Regions from separate parts of the Paenibacillus sp. N3/727 genome, predicted to be linked through region 2. Evidence: riboswitches for the same ligand, from Rfam matches in the RefSeq annotation. Region 2 holds a riboswitch; each other region holds the start of a gene.

Region 1 (4,114 bases), 1.6 Mb from region 2:
TATTGAATCTATGTATGGCGGATACTAAGATAGATAGAACGTAGGGAATTATAGCACTGGAACAATCAAGGTCTGAAGGAGAGAACGGATGGGAACAATGGGGGAGTTAACAGGGAAAACAGCGTTCGTAACAGGGGCTTCCAGCGGCTTCGGACTTCTGATATGTCTGGAATTGGCGGGACAGGGATACCAGGTGGCGGCGGGAATGCGAAGGCCGGAAGGCTCGGACAGACTGCTCAGCTTAGCAAGGGAAGCAGGATTGGAATCACGGATTCATGTGGTCACGCTGGATATATGCGAGCCGGAATTGGTAAAGAACGCTGTACTTGAAGTTGAGAAGTTATGGGGGCGTTTGGATCTTCTTGTGAACAATGCGGGTGAGGCCGTTGGCGGATTTGTAGAAGAGGTGCCGCTTGAAGCATGGAGGAAACAGATGGATGTGAATTTCTTCGGAACCGTATCTGTGACACAAGCCGCCCTCCCACTCATACGCAGAACAGGAAAAGGCAGAATTATTTTTATGAGTAGTATTAGCGGAGTAGTCGGATTTCCGGGTTACGGACCATATGCCTCCTCAAAGTTCGCTGTAGAAGGATTTGGTGAATGCCTCTCACTGGAGCTTCAGCCGTTAGGAATCGATGTGGTGCTGATCGAACCCGGTGCGTATGGTACAGCCATATGGAGTAAAGGGTTTAGCGATATTAGCGCACAAGAGGGATCTCCCTATAGGGCTATGCTGGATGATGTGCTGAATTTCTCAAAAGCAACCGCCGAAAGCAGTGGCGACCCACGAGAGGTGGCCCATCTGGTGGGGGAAATCGCACGGATGAAATCTCCCCGATTCAGATATCGGCTGCCGAAGGGCACCCGTATGACCGTTACAGCCAAGCTGCTGCTGCCTTACCGGATGTTCCAGCGCATCGTGTTGAAAACGCTGAGCAGGAAGCGCTGAAATTCAGGAGTTCTTGGCTGGCGGCTCGTGGAGCAGGCCAAGCAATTCTCCCATCTTAACCTTGTCCCCGAGCTTTAGATCACCACGAGGCGTGAAGGTTCCGTTCTTTGTTAGTAGGACGACGGTAGAGCCGAATTCAAAGTAGGCGAGGTCATCGCCATTGCGCCATTCATTCGTCTTCTCGTCGGTATAACGAATACTGCTGACATTCATAGCGCCAACCTTAACAACGGCCACTTCGCCGTGTTCATGCCTGATATATGTAATGAGTCTTTCGTTGCGGCTGAGTACATTTCGGATATTGGTGAGCGCAAAATCGTTCACCGGATACACCTTGCCCCGGAGATGTTCGCTTTCTGCTTTCTTACCGGTTACCGGGGAATGAATCCGGTGGTAGTCGGTAGGACTCAAGTAAAGCACGAATACATAGCCATTAAGATAGTTCCCCATCCGTGGAGAATGGTTCAGCAATTCGTCGACGGTATAATCCTGGCCCTTTACGTTCAAAATGGTTCCCGCTTTGACGGGGCCCATGCCTGTGATAAGGGCGTCAACAGGACTGGTCATGGCGCTCGCTGTTTCATCGATTGCGCGCATGCCCATTTTTAGACGGCGGGAAAAAAATTCGTTTAGCGAACGGTATTCATGTATTTCTTTTTCAGCCTCATGGGCGGGAATTTTATATATTCGTATAAACGTTGGTATGAGATAACGGCTCCATCTGCTGTGGGAAAAGCTACCCATGATGCGGGATACCCACTTTCGGGAAGAGAGTTCTGTCATTAGCCTCAGTAATTGTTTAGCCATGTAATTCTCCTTTGTGCTTGCATTAACAAATAGCGTTTTTGGATGTATGCGCACTCTGCATTATATTGACATAGAATAAGGGCTAAATCAATAAAAAGGGGATTTTGAAAAAAAGGGGCTTGCAAATTCAGGAAGGACTGGTGTATTTTAAAGTCAGCTTAAAACCGAATAGGGAATACGGGGGCTTGAGTGAATCAGGCTGAGACTGCAGATGTTGATCCCGCTGCTGACCGTTAATCTGAACTGGGTAATGCCAGCGTAGAGAATATCCGACCCTGATAGGGCCTATTTTCCGTCTGCGCATATTTTCCAGACGGTTTTTTGTCGTGTTTGTTAATTCAATTTGGGGTAAGAGGGGAGAAGCTGTGATGCAATCTGGTGTTGAAGCAAAAAAGAATGGAAATGTTAGAAGGGGACTGCGGCTTAGTGATATTCTCGTTACGGTTCTGGTCTCGCTTGTTCTAGGTGTGGTATACCATTTCTGGGGTTCGGTATACAGCCTGTTTAAGCCGTTATTTTTTGAGGCGGATGAGATGCTGTACGGCATGTGGTTCGCAGCAGCTCCGCTTGCATTTCTGTTGATTCGCAAGCCAGGGGTAGCATTAATTGCAGAGCTTGCAGCTGCGCATGTTGAAGTACTGTTCGGAAGCGGCTGGGGATTGAATCTGCTTCTGTACGGTATCATACAGGGTCTGGGAGCGGAGCTGGTATTTGCCGCCTTCCGTTACCGGAAACATGCTGCCTGGACTGTTGCTCTGGCCGGTGCAGCGTCTGCAATCGGTTCGATGGTGATGGATTTCTATTTAGCTTATACAGACAATTATGTGTGGTGGATGTTTGTTGCCAAGTACAGCATGCGTGTTGCGAGCGGTGCGTTGATTGCAGGACTTCTGATGTTCGCTTTGGCCAAGGCATTGGAGCGGACAGGTGTAACCTCACTGCTTCGACCTGCTTCAGCCAAAGATTATGAAGCTCTGGATGATCCGCGCCATGTGTGAGAACCCAGGTGATCAGCATTCAGCGAGTGCTGGCGAAGGAATGGTACCATCCCATTCATTGTATGTGGAAGGGCTGCGACTGAAATTTCCGGGTGAAGATCGGCTGGTGTTTAAAGATCTGTCTTTTGCTGCCCAAAAAGGGGAAAAGGTGCTTCTGCTCGGACCGAGCGGATGCGGTAAATCCACATTGCTTCAGGTACTCAGCGGGATGATACCCCATGCGATAGAGGTCCCGATGAAATGCTCGGATCAGCGGATTCCGTCTTCTTGGGCGTATGTGTTTCAAGATCCGGACACCCAGTTTTGCATGCCGTATGTGGATGAAGAACTGGCCTTTGTGCTCGAAAACCTTTGTGTACCACAGGAAGAGATGATTGGCCGGATGCAAGAAGTATTAAGTTCCGTTGGCTTGCGCTTAGAAAATTTACATATTCCGATCAGCCATCTTTCCCAGGGGATGAAACAGCGTCTTGCACTCGCATCGGCGCTGCTCCTTCAACCGGAGGTGTTGTTTCTGGATGAGCCTTCAGCGCTGCTGGATCCGGAAGGCCGGGAACAGATTTGGGAAGCTGTGAAGTCCGTTTCAGATGGACGGACGCTCATTATTGTAGAACACCGGATTGAAGAAATGGCAGCTTATGTGGACCGGGTGGTGCTGTTTGGCCCGGATGGCGTGATTCTGGGCCAGGGAAGCCCCGAGGTCGTGTTTACCGCATTTCAGAAAGAGTTAACGGAATACGGCATCTGGTATCCTGGCGTATGGGACGACTATGCCGGATCTCCTACCGGGGCGGAAACCTTTCGATCGTTAACTTCGGTAACGGTAAGGACGGAATTATGTGAAGATATAGATGTGGAAGGTCTGTGTGTGGTCAGCGCAGCCCATATAAGAGAGTTATCCACAAATTCGGGTAGCGGAAATATCAGCGGAATTACGGGATGGCATGGTGGAGAACAGGAACAATTCCATGTGGGGGTAGTGAATCAGGACCCGGTACTTGAACTGAGCGATTTCACGGTGCTCCGTAAAGGGCAGCCGGTTGTGGCAGTTGATAAAGCTACGGTTTATCCGGGCGAATTCGCAGCCGTCATCGGGCCGAACGGAGCAGGTAAAAGCTCACTGCTGCTCGGTCTGATGGGACTGCTTAGGGCGGAAGGGGAATACCGTCTTGGTGGAGATATTGTCCCGCCAGGGAAAAAGAGAAAGGAACGAAAACTCCGGCAAGGAATGCTGGGGCGAATCGGCTTTGTCTTCCAAAATCCAGAGCTTCAATTCGTCACAGAACGTGTTTTGGATGAAGTGGCCTATTCTCTTCTTGTGGATGGAATACCGCTGGAAGAGGCAGAACTGGTTGCG
Region 2 (4,114 bases):
GTTACATCTGCGCTGTCCATCCAGATGCTGCCGGCGTCCGGCGCAGTTAGCCCGCCTATAATGTGAAACAGCGTGCTCTTCCCGCTGCCGGATGGTCCGATGATGGAGACGAATTGTCTAGGTTGTACGGCTAGTGAAAGACCATCCAGTACCCGGACCTCCTGTTTGCGATCCCGGAATGACTTAGTGATACCACGTGCTTCCAGCACAGGCGGAGAGGAGAGCTCATTCGAGTTTTCAGGATGATCCATTTGGTGTTGTTGGCTCGCAGGGTTTAATTTGACCTTCACCTGAAAACACCTCCCTTATTTGTAAATTGGTGCGAAGATTATTTTTCCTGCTTCGGATTCCAGCGGGTGAGCCGTTGCTCCAGCAGAGTTATGAGCGCAACCATGAGCAGGCTTAACAAGACAATGATAAAAATAGCGACAAAAACGCGGTCCGTACGGTATGCGGATTTCTGCAGCATCATGAAATATCCGATTCCTTTGTCCGAGCCGATCCACTCCCCAATCACCGCACCCATGACCGAATACGTAGCGGCAATCCGGACGCCAGAGAAGATGGAGGGGAGGGCATGAGGTAGCTCCAGCTTGCGGAACGTCTGCCATTTGCTTGCACCAGCCATCTCCATGTAATTCATCATCGTCCGGTCAGTACGAGCAAGACCATCCATGGCTGAGACGGCGACCGGAAAGAAGCACACGAGTGTAATGACAATAACCTTAGGTAAGATTCCAAACCCGAACCAGATCATGAGCAGTGGAGCCAGCGCAATTGTCGGCACATTTTGGCTTACGACGAGAAGCGGGTATAGTGCGGTTTTCATCCAAGGGACCAGATGGAGAAGTAGCGCGATAACCAGACCGACAGTTGTTCCGATGGCGAAGCCAATCAGTGTCAGCTGCAGGGTGGCAAGTATATGTCCGAGCAGATCTTCGGCTCCGGCAGCGGCTTCCCTGACGATGTCCGAAGGCGGAGGTAGGATCCAATCTTCCACATGGAACAAGGAGACAGCCAGCTGCCACACTGTTAAAAAGAAGAGGACCGCCACAAAGGGCGGCCATAGACGATTCCACCAAATCCTCATGGACGATATTTCTCAGTCAGCCGGTCCATGCTGATTCCTTCAGGATTTTGCGCGATTTTCACTTGGGATATGACGCTCGGACAACCAGCCTGGAAAAGTGCTTCGTGCATATCATTCACAATCTTCAGCAGCTCTGGCAGTTCTCCTTCCAGTGTCGTTTCCAGCGCGTTCACCTCATATTTGACGCCTGATTCCTGAATGACTTTGATCGCTACGTCTACATAAGGTATGCTATCCCGACCGTCGGGCGTCTTGGGAATCACTTGAATGCTGAGCAGTGTACTTGCCATGGTCCATTCCATCCTTTCGTTATATCGGATCTATGGTTCTGCGATTTATGGGCTATCCGGTAAAAAATCGTTCGTGAACGCGCTGCTTGCTTCGAGCGGCTTATCCAGCAGTTTACGTTCAAACATCCAATCAGCATAGCCCTTCCATACGCTTTCTTTCTGTTCTCCCCAGCGGGGAGCATCGTCTTGATAGAGCGGGCTGAGCCACTTCTGGCTAGCCAGCACCAGATCTTTGTCCAACTCGGGTACCGCCTTGGAGAGGAGTGCAGCTGCTTCTTCCGGCTGTTTAATGGCGTAGTCATAGCCTTTAGCCGTGGCGCGCATGAACGCTTTTACCAGTTCCGGATCTTCATTGATCATTTTCTCGCTCGTGACCAGTACAGGTGTATAATAATCCAGCGCTTCTGAATAGTCTTTTACATAAATCATATCCAGTTTCTCTCCGCGAAGCTCGGCTTCAATACCGGTCCAAGCATAAAAGATCCAGGCAAAATCAATATCGCGCTTCACGGCAGTGAAATAATCCGCATCTCCCATATTAATCATTTTTACCTTGCTTACGTCGGCATTATCCTTCTCCATGATCGATTTCATCACAGCCTCTTCTACAGGGGAACCCCAGCCGCCGTAAGATTTTCCTTCAAAATCGGCTGCTTTTTTAATATTCCGGTCAACCGGAGCGGCAAACCCGGACGTATTGTGCTGGATCACGGCTGCGATCGAAACGAGCGGCACGCCTTGAGTCCGTGCCAGAGTGACACTTTCCTGGTAGCTGACACCGAAGTCAGCCTTGCCTGAGGCGACCAGAGCATCACTGCCACCAGCACCAGGCTGTATGATCTTGACGTTGAGCCCTTCCTCCTCGTAATATCCAAGATCTTTTGCAGCGTAAAGCCCTGTATGGTTCGTGTTTGCCGACCAGTCCAGCATGACCTGAACGTCCCGCAGCTCAGCAGCAGGTTTGTTCGAATCACTAGCTCCTTCATTGTTCGGTTTTTCTTTGTTTCCGCATCCGGCAACGACAAGCAGCACCGTGCAGAGTATGACCAAGGACATCCATCTTTTATTCCGTACCATGTTCTCTCTCCTTCTGAACAATTACTTCTACTTACCTAATCACAAAAAAAGCGTCCCGAAATTCGGGACGCATACGAGCGCAAAGGTTGATAGCGGTATAAAGAGACCGCTAGATACACATTCCTACGCTGGCATTACCCAGATCAGGTATAAGGGTCAGTATGTTAAGGTATACAATCTCAGCCGGCCAATTCCAGCACCCCGGTTCTTATGAAGTTGTTCACATAATTTATGATTAACTACGTGTATTATAGTCCGGCGTTCAACATCTGTCCAGTGAAGGCCTGAAAGCTATGGATATCCTCAGCGCTGGAAAAATTCAATATTCTCCCCTTCGGGACCGTGAATAAAGAAGTAGCGATGCCCGTTTGGCAGAGTAACGATTTCTTCATCTAAATGCGGTACATTCAGAGCTTTTACCCGGGCGTATTCTTCTTCAATGTTGTCTGTGCTTACAGCAAAGTGATGTACCGTCCCTTCAGCCGGAAGGGAATCGCTGTACCCTTGAATAAGCTCGACTTCGGTCTCATCTGCACCGTGAAAGCCGAGGAATGCCAGCTCTATGACTCCGTTCGTATGTGTAAGCCGTCCTTTTAGCTCAAGTCCGACAACTTCCGTATAAAATGCAAGCGTCTTATCCAGGTCCCGCACCACAATACCTACATGATCCAGTCGTCTCTGTGACATCCTTTAGGCACTCCTTTAAAATGAAAGTTTAAGAAATTAAAAGAATCATAGCATTTAATTCCTAGTTGTCAAGTGGGGTTACACGAATTTCATATGAAGCATGTAAGCTACCAAACTGATAAGAGTTAGGCCCGCGGCAGCAACGGCAAGCATCCAAGGGGGTGATTAACCGTCGGCGTCGGGTCTTTTTATGGTTTCATTATACTGTAAAAGGGAGAAGATCTTCCACAGGTAGGTTCAAATCTTACACTTTTGCGTTCTATTCTTTACTTCCTGGTGGGTAAAAAGTATCATTACAATAGATAAATATCATAATTCTTTAGGCCTACTACATACATCATGTCTACACAAGCTAACCTTTTACAGGGGGAACGCTTATGAACTGGAATATAGCACGAATGGCACCGCTGAGGCTGGCGGTCATATATTTGTTTGTTCAATTTATGGTTGTGCTTTGGGTTCCGGAAGCCGTGGCTGTTCAGAGGGTCCTGACAGTTATCGCGCCGCTCACCGCTTCAGGATACCTCGCTTTAGCTGCCTTGCGGCATATGGGATCGCTGCGGATTTTTTGGCTGTTGGTCATGCTGGGGCTGATCTGCGAAGGCTTAGCCCAGTTCGTATGGGCATATCCGATATGGACCAAGGGAGAATATCTGGCTGAACTGAGCGCCGCGGATTGGCTCTGGACCATGGAGATGGTGTTGTTTACCACAGGGCTAGTCTATTTGTTCGGACACGAACAAGGACTGCTTAGAGGTCTGCGGTTTATGTTTGATATCGTTATTATATTTATCGTCTTTATTACGGTAAGTTGGGAATATCTCTTGAAGCCTCAACTGCAGGGTTACCTCCTAGAAGGAGAAGGGACCTTGCTCTGGGTAAACCTGATGTATCCAGTGTGCGGCATTATACTGATATTTTTCACACTTGTCTTGTATGCTAATGCCAAGCAAGTTCAGGCAATGGTTGC
Region 3 (4,114 bases), 610 kb from region 2:
CTCCCTTCCAGGTCGGACTGCTGTTTCTTCCGGCAGCGGCGTGCCTAACCATCGCAACCTTCCTGTCGGGCAAGTGGTATGCCTCTTGGGGAGCGGCTCTTCTCATCGCGTTGGGCAGCCTGATCCTGTTGGTCACAACCTTCCGTTTCAGCAGGCTTCATGTGGAAACGACGCTGATCTCCGTCATGGTCTGGATGTGCATCCGCAATGTCGGATCAGGGCTGGCGCTCTCCCCAGCAACAAGTGCTGCCATGGCAGCAGTAACGGAGCAGGAGTCAGGCCATGCGTCAGCGCTGCTTAACTGGCTGCGGCAGGTGTTCAGCTCGATTTCACTCGGCATGTTTACGTCACTGTTCTATGCGCGGATGAACGTCCATGAATCCCGGTTGCTTACCGGCCCTTCCGACCGAAGCCCGGAGTGGCTGCATATGGCGGCCTACACACGGAGCATCGATGATGTTTTTCTTATCGCGAGCGCGCTAGTGGCATTGGCAGTTCCTCTAGCTCTTCTTCTCCGGAGAAGAGGGCGTGCCGTGGATTCCGGCAGCTCCAAGATCAGTGATTCGATGTAATGTGATTTTAGATAGAGGTTGTTCACGGTATGATCGCTAAGCACCTGACGTAAGTGGACATGAACTTTTAAGTAGGAGGCTGCGAAAAGATGAAGGTGGCTTTGTTCAGCTTAATGATGAACCTCCCCAATGCCGTAACAGGGGAGTCTTGGACCCCGCAGCAAAAATTTCAAAATGTCATCCAACAGGCCATCCTCGCTGAAAAATTGGGCTTCGACGCTTACGGTGTAGGGGAAAGGCACGGTGCTCCATTCCTGTCTTCTTCTCCCCCTGTTGTGCTAACCGCGATTGCAGCGAGAACATCCCGTATCCGTCTGTTGACCACGGTCACGGTGCTGAGTGTACTAGACCCAGTCCGGGTCGCAGAGGATTATGCGACGCTTGATCATTTGTCCGGTGGAAGATTGGACATGATTATCGGCAAGGGCAATGATCCGCGGCATTACCCGCTCTTTGGCATTACAGAGGAAGAGCAGTGGGAATCCATGGCTGAGCGGTACAGGCTGCTGAAGCGATTGTGGACCGAGGACAATGTTACCTGGGAAGGCCGCTACCGTCCGCCTCTTCATGAAGTGACGACTTACCCGAGGCCTTATCAATCCTCCATTCCGATCTGGCACGGCAGTGCGTCAAGCACCTTGTCGACGGAGCTGGCAGCCCAGTTCGGGGAGCCTATTTTCTCATCGAACTCCTTTCATCCCAAGGCTAAATACAAAGTACTGATTGATCACTATCGTGAACGCCTGGCTTACTACGGGCATGATCCAGCCAAAGCGGTGGTTGGAGCGGGTTCGGGCAGTCTCTACCTGGGAAATACAACAGAAGAGGCTATACGCCGGTTCAAGCCGTACTATAATGCTTTCAGTGCAACGGAATCAGCTAAGCATAACCAATCGCCGTTTGAGAGCCTGGAGGATAATATGGAGAACGGTCCGGCACTCATCGGTAGTCCGGAGCAGGTGATCGAGAAAATCCTAAATTATCACGAAGCCTTCGGACATTCCGTGCTGAGCATCAGCGTTGACGGTCTTACTGAGGCGGATCAGCAGGAGCAGCTCCACCGGTTTGCTGAGGAAGTGGCACCTGTGCTGAAGCGGGAAATTCCGAGTTCGGTGTGGGAGAGCGGGTCGGTTCAGGGCGAGAAGGGTAAAATTGCAACTCCATATTAGTCTGTTCATATAGTGATAATTGACAGATCTAGTAAACCTTTGTACAGTATTACTCAATAGAATAGGAAGTCCACTAGGGGAGCCGTCAGCGGCTGAGACAAGAGTGTATCTTGGACCCTTTGAACCTGATCTAGTTCATACTAGCGTAGGAAAGTGGAGTCGGTCATAAGGTCTTAAATGCGATGTGTTCGTTCACACTCATAGGCATATAGATGAAGCCGCTCCAGCTTTCGGGGCGGCTTTTTTGTGTTGTTCCGAGGGTGCTGTCTTACGGGACTTCCTGCTCTTCATTATGTTGGAGGTGGGAAAGATGAGCTTTACGCAAGAGCTCCGTCAGAAGGCGGACGGCATTTTTCAGGCGATTTATGAACATCCCTTTGTGAGAGGTATCGCAGATGGGAATTTGTCCAAGGAACAGCTGATTCATTATATCAAACAGGATTATGAGTATTTGAATGCTTATATGCGGATTTACGGGATCGCGATTTCCAAATGTAGAACACGGGATGAGATTGCAGATTTTAATGAACAGATTTCTTTTATTCTCCACAGCGAGGTGCATCCGCATCAAAATTTCTGTGCTGTTGCAGGGGTAACTTATGAAGAAATGCAAGGGTATCCGCTCGCTCCGTCCGCGCATCATTATATTCGTCACATGTTGACGGTTGCGCATGAAGGCAGTCTCGGTGAGATCATGGCCGTGCTGCTGCCTTGTCCTTGGACGTATTTGGAGATCGGCCGGAAGCTGCTGGATGAGGTTCAGCCGGATGAGACCCATCCGTTCTATGAGTGGATATATTTTTACGGGAACCGGGCCGAGGATGCAGCAGCCAATTTCCGTAATCGTGTGGATGCGTGGGCGCAAGAAGCAACGGCTGCCGAGCGTGAGCGTATGGCTGAACACTTCATGCTCAGCTGCCAGCTGGAGTATATGTTCTGGGACATGGCTTACCGGCAGGAGGAGTGGCCATTGTAGGTGTAGGCTGCTGACTTGTGATATTTTTGCGATTCCATAATGATAAGAGAGGCTGATCAATATGAGTATGCTGGATCAAGAGCTTTCTACTCTCCTTGAAAAGGTGCGAACAAACAAACCGCTCGTACATAATATGACAAATGTGGTGGTGACCAATTTTACGGCGAACGGCCTTTACGCGCTGGGCGCATCGCCGGTGATGGCTTATTCGCCTGATGAAGTCGCTGACATGGCGAAGATCGCAGGCGCGTTGGTGCTGAACATCGGAACGCTGTCTCGCGAATTGGTGGACGCGATGATTATTGCCGGGCAATCGGCGAATACCCATGGCGTCCCGGTTCTGCTGGACCCGGTGGGCGCGGGAGCCACAACGTTTCGGACGGAGTCGGCTCTGCGAATTCTCAGCGAGGTCAAGATCTCACTGGTGCGGGGCAATGCAGCTGAAATCGCGCATCTTGTGGGAGAGGAACGAGAGATCAAAGGCGTGGATGCTGGAGACAGCGCGGATGGCGGTAATGTGGACCTGGCGATTCGTGCCGCGCGAGAGCTGAACACGATCGTCGCCATCACCGGACAGGAGGATGTCATTACCGATGGAACGTTAGTCCGGATCATAAGCGGTGGAGATGTGCTGCTAACGAAGGTTACGGGAGCAGGCTGTCTGCTGACCTCGGTGCTGGGCGCCTTCGCTGCGGTTGAACCGGACCTGATGCTGGCAGGTACTGTAGGCCTCGCTTTTTATAGTGCGGCTGCCTCACAGGCAGCGGATCGTACGTCTGATCTCGGACCCGGAAGCTTCCAGATCGCGTTCCTGGATGAGCTCTCCAAGCTGCACCCGGGTTCGGTAGCTGGCTGCTCAGCTATTCGCGAATTGGGTGCAGCCGCTGCAGGTGACAGACGATGACGAGCATTCGCGTTACCAGAGCGTTGACGATTGCCGGTTCGGACAGTGGCGGAGGAGCCGGAATCCAAGCGGACCTTAAGACGTTTCAGGAGCTTGGCGTATATGGCATGTCGGCGATTACTGCGATAACGGTACAGAATACACTTGGTGTTCATGGGGTATATCCATTGCCTCCGGAAGCGTCGGCGGAGCAGATCGAGGTCGTAGGGTCAGACCTTGGGGTGGATGCTTTGAAGACAGGCATGTTGTTTAGTGCAGATATTATTCGCATGGTCGCAGAACAAATCCGGAAGTTTGGCTGGGAAAAAGTTGTTGTCGATCCAGTGATGATCGCCAAAGGAGGCGCCGAGCTGTTGCGGACAGAAGCGGTGCAGGCGCTTAAGGAGGATTTGTTGCCCTTGGCGCTGGTCGTTACTCCAAATATTCCGGAAGCGGAAGTATTGTCTGGGATGAGCATCCGGTCAATGGGGGATCGCCGGGAAGCCGCAAGGCG
Region 4 (4,114 bases), 2.6 Mb from region 2:
TATATGTCATATGCCTTTCTCCTCATCAGTAAGTAAATGAATATACCGCTTCCGATTACACCCACGGTTAAGCTGATCGGAATTTCATAGGGATAAATGATAATTCGGCCGATGATGTCGCAGAAGAGAACAAATGCGGCCCCGAGCAGTGCGGTATGCGAAAGGCTTTTTTTCAAATGATCCCCCAAGTAAAGACTCACGATGTTTGGTACAATCAACCCCAGGAAAGGTATCATACCTACAGTCAGAACTACTGAAGCTGTCACCAGAGCCACAATGATCAAACCGATGTTAACAACTCTCCGGTAACGAAGTCCCAGATTTGTTGCGAACTCCTCTCCCATGCCCGCCACTGTAAACTTATTAGCGAACAAGTAAGCCAGAATGACCAGAGGAACACTTATGTACATCAGCTCGTACTGCCCCTTAATGATCATCGAGAAGTCACCCTGCAACCAAGCAGACATGTTCTGAATAAGATCATATTTATAGGCAAAAAATGTAGCGATCGAGCTAATAATATTCCCGAACATCAATCCAACCAACGGGATAAATACGGCATCCTTGAATTTGATCTTGTCGAGGATCTTCATAAAGATCATCGTACCTGCAAATGCAAACAGGAATGCAACCAGCATTTTGATCAGAGGACCCGTGGTTGAGAACACCAGCATCGCTACCAGAATACCCAGCCTTGCGGAATCCATAGTCCCTGCCGTTGTTGGAGATACGAATTTGTTCCTGCTGAGCTGCTGCATGATCAAGCCGCAAATACTCATACTGACTCCCGCCAGAATTAGACTGATAAGCCTCGGTATACGACTGACTAGCATAATATGCTGTTGTTGCTCCGTCATGCGGAACAGGTCAAGCGGTGAAATGTCCTTTACTCCTATGAATAAGGAAATAATGGATAACACCACTACTGCTGCAATCAAGTATCTTTTATTCATAGCTCTTCCTTCTATGCGGGATGCAGTTCCGGTATGATCCGGCTGGATGTGGATATCACTCTCAATGAGATTGATTATCATTTGCGATCTAAAGTGAATTATATCATCACATTCTCAACCCGACAAGTATAATTGAGAATCAAACTCAATTATATTTTTAATTTTTAGAATATCTGTTCATCATTTGTTCATAATATTAAGTTTCTTACATGATAAGATCACTTGTTTAAATCGCTTGGTTCAATTATTTGTTTAAACTTCAAAAAAAGTGATTAATAAAAATCTTGACAAAGCATTCTGTATTATACTAAGATACTTACGTATCAATCATTTCTTACAAAACGTAAGTTAGTGAACGTTGTGAGAACTCCATACGATTGATCCGAGTATTAGAAACCAAGATGCATAATCACAGGTATATCAAGGAAATGCTTATATCAGGTGAAAATGCAAAAATGATAATTTTAGGAGGATTTTATTTTATGTCAACAGATTTCAGCACTGCCCTCAAGAATCGCCGCTCCCACTATGCAATCAGCAAAGATTCCGTTATTTCGGATGAGCGTATCCAGGAAATCGTAAATGAAGCTGTAAAACATACTCCGTCTTCTTTTAACTCCCAAAGCGCCCGTGTGGTTGTACTTTTAGGAGAACAACACGATAAGCTGTGGAACATGACAGAAGGTATTCTTAAAGAAGTTGTAGGCGGAAGTGAGGAGCAATTTGCACCCACCGCTCAAAAAATGGCTGCTTTCCGTGGAGGTTACGGCACTGTTCTCTTCTTTGAAGACAGCAGCGTTATTTCACACCTGCAAGAAAACTTTGCTCTTTATGCGGATAACTTCCCAATCTGGTCTCAGCAGTCTTCCGGAATGCTTCAGTTCGTAGTATGGACAGCACTTGAAGCAGAAGGTCTTGGTGCTTCCTTGCAGCACTATAACCCACTGATTGATGAGAAAGTAAGAAACGAATGGAACCTTCCTGAAAGCTGGAAGCTTATAGCTCAAATGCCTTTCGGCAAACCTACAGCCAAGCCTAGCGAGAAAGAATTCCAACCTCTTGAAGATCGCGTAAAGCTGTTTAAATAAGAACCTATTCAAGAAAGCACCGATTATAATCGGTGCTTTCTTTCATTATTTATAGTATCTTATACATATTGATATATCCTGGTCACGGCGCGTACAATATCGCTATAACGATTTTATCTTCAATTCATTGAAGTTCATTTTCACTCAACTTACTGACTCATTTTCAAGCTGAACTAGGGGTGCCTCGTGCTGAGAGACGAATTGTTCGTCAACCCTTACTACCCGATCTAGGTCATACTAGCGTGGGGAAGTGGAGCTTTATGTTTATTTTGCTATAAGCATAAAACTGCACTCCTTCACAGGGTGCAGTTTTTTTATATCTTATTAGGAGGTTATTATGTATGAATAATCCAGCATGCGGGACCAGCAGGATCGTAGGCTGCCGTTTCTCTGTATTTCCGATGACAGACAGGTTCGTTCAGGTCATTACAGAAGCATTGGCGTCCGTAAACACGGACAAGGTATGGATGTATACCGATGATTTATGTACTTGTATTAGAGGCAGAGCTGAACATGTATTTGACGTAACCCGTGCGATATTCGCGCATTCAGCGGCCACTGGCGTACATACCGTATTTAATGGAACATTCTCCATTGGATGTCCAGGCGACAGCAAAGGTGATGTGTATATGTCTGAAGATGATACACGTATGAACGAAAGTCTTGCGGGTTCCGCTAATATTGAAACTGCTTGTCATTTCTCGCTCTATCCACTCGGCACAGAAAATTATATGGACATCATATACCAAGAGGTTGAGCGAGCAAAATCAAAAGGGACTTTAACACAAGGCATCCACTATGCCAGCCGACTGGACGGCACATTATCAAGGGTGTTCGACACGCTCGAAGATGCCTTTATGCATGCAATTCAAACTGACCGAAGCCATCTGGTTATGACAGTTGTGGTATCGGCCAATAGCCCTTCACCAAAAGAAATCTAGCACATGATACTATCACACAAAACAAAGATGAGCTCGGCCTGATTGCAGGCCGAGCCTTGTTTCTTTTGTTCTGCTTAGTTGCTTATACCCATGTGGATTCCTCCTGAGTTTAAGTTTCGTGTGATCTAAAATCACATTATAAATGTATTGAGATGGAAGCGATTTGGTAACGACCAATACCCCCAATCTCGGCTATTCTTCATACCCGATTAAATGAGGTCCTCCATAAGGCTGTAGGAGTTTCGGCACAAATTCAAGCAAAGCTCCCCGGTCATCGTGAACATACAGCATCTCAAGTGCGTCCTCCAAATCCGTCGCGATGCTGGAATTAAATGCAGACAGCAAGCGATATAATGTCTTTCCTTCACCCGTCCAATGTTGATTTGCTCTAAGAATAAACTCGCAAAGCAGCATAGTCAATTTTTGAGCGATAAACCACATTTCTACACGTTTGTCTGAGGCTTTTAAATCCATCATAAATTCGGTTACAGCATAACGGGCTACATCAATATCAAATGAAGTATAGGGCAACGGGCCATAATCCAGATCGCTTTGGGCTTCTTCTCGAATCTTCTCCCCTTCCGGGCGGGAAAGTATTACCCTCCCTTCTGCAAGTATCCGCTGCAGAGTTGGATTTCCGGCCATTACACCTGCATCAAACTGCTCCCGGTATCCTGACGTTGTCAGGAAGAACAGTTCCACGACCCAGCCGAATGATTCAATCGTTTTTCGATTGAAGTCTTCCACACTGTCATCTATAAGCACAATATCGAGATCAGATTGTTCGTTGTGCTCTCCTCTGCCTGCACTTCCTCCTAAAACAGCTATCAAGCAATTCGGATAGTCCCGAAATATCAGTTGTTTGGCTGCCTCAAACGGCTCAGTTTTCACGATGCGTTCCCCCATTGTTTGATAAATACCTCCTCAGCCGAGAAAAACGGGCTCAAATTATTAAATTCAGCTAAAACCCCAAAGGTACCTTAAACATATGGTAAATAGACGAATACACTTTACACCGAATAAAGGAAGAATTGGGGGACTCAAGATCATGAACTATATCAACATGCTATCCAAATTAGGAATGGGAAGCGCTCATCCGGGAGGATTTGAAGCAACCCTAAGGTTATTCCGG

Evidence for each region. Region 2 has a riboswitch for thiamine pyrophosphate ahead of MNQ98_RS02840 (ABC transporter substrate-binding protein). Riboswitches for the same ligand answer to the same signal wherever they lie in the genome.
Region 1: another riboswitch for thiamine pyrophosphate. It lies ahead of MNQ98_RS24990 (ECF transporter S component); the one in region 2 lies ahead of MNQ98_RS02840 (ABC transporter substrate-binding protein).
Region 3: another riboswitch for thiamine pyrophosphate. It lies ahead of tenA (thiaminase II); the one in region 2 lies ahead of MNQ98_RS02840 (ABC transporter substrate-binding protein).
Region 4: another riboswitch for thiamine pyrophosphate. It lies ahead of MNQ98_RS20220 (Ykof family thiamine-binding protein); the one in region 2 lies ahead of MNQ98_RS02840 (ABC transporter substrate-binding protein).

Annotation. Positions count from the first base shown of each region.
Region 1 is NZ_CP093336.1:5,368,810-5,372,923, reverse strand. Features, by position in the region: gene MNQ98_RS25000 (SDR family oxidoreductase) at 89-952, shown strand; gene asd (archaetidylserine decarboxylase) at 956-1,759, opposite strand; TPP riboswitch at 1,927-2,041, shown strand; gene MNQ98_RS24990 (ECF transporter S component) at 2,128-2,757, shown strand; gene MNQ98_RS24985 (ABC transporter ATP-binding protein) at 2,750-4,114, shown strand, end outside.
Region 2 is NZ_CP093336.1:631,574-635,687, forward strand. Features, by position in the region: gene MNQ98_RS02825 (ABC transporter ATP-binding protein) at 1-251, opposite strand, end outside; gene MNQ98_RS02830 (ABC transporter permease) at 329-1,090, opposite strand; gene MNQ98_RS02835 (MTH1187 family thiamine-binding protein) at 1,087-1,380, opposite strand; gene MNQ98_RS02840 (ABC transporter substrate-binding protein) at 1,426-2,457, opposite strand; TPP riboswitch at 2,561-2,671, opposite strand; gene MNQ98_RS02845 (VOC family protein) at 2,761-3,144, opposite strand; gene MNQ98_RS02850 (GGDEF domain-containing protein) at 3,522-4,114, shown strand, end outside.
Region 3 is NZ_CP093336.1:1,246,391-1,250,504, forward strand. Features, by position in the region: gene MNQ98_RS05560 (DHA2 family efflux MFS transporter permease subunit) at 1-572, shown strand, start outside; gene MNQ98_RS05565 (LLM class flavin-dependent oxidoreductase) at 662-1,741, shown strand; TPP riboswitch at 1,807-1,910, shown strand; gene tenA (thiaminase II) at 2,052-2,717, shown strand; gene thiM (hydroxyethylthiazole kinase) at 2,779-3,621, shown strand; gene thiD (bifunctional hydroxymethylpyrimidine kinase/phosphomethylpyrimidine kinase) at 3,618-4,114, shown strand, end outside.
Region 4 is NZ_CP093336.1:4,387,387-4,391,500, forward strand. Features, by position in the region: gene MNQ98_RS20205 (iron chelate uptake ABC transporter family permease subunit) at 1-10, opposite strand, end outside; gene MNQ98_RS20210 (ABC transporter permease) at 1-953, opposite strand, end outside; gene MNQ98_RS20215 (nitroreductase family protein) at 1,436-2,041, shown strand; TPP riboswitch at 2,207-2,307, shown strand; gene MNQ98_RS20220 (Ykof family thiamine-binding protein) at 2,383-2,982, shown strand; gene MNQ98_RS20225 (nucleotidyltransferase domain-containing protein) at 3,175-3,888, opposite strand; gene MNQ98_RS20230 (class I SAM-dependent methyltransferase) at 4,031-4,114, shown strand, end outside.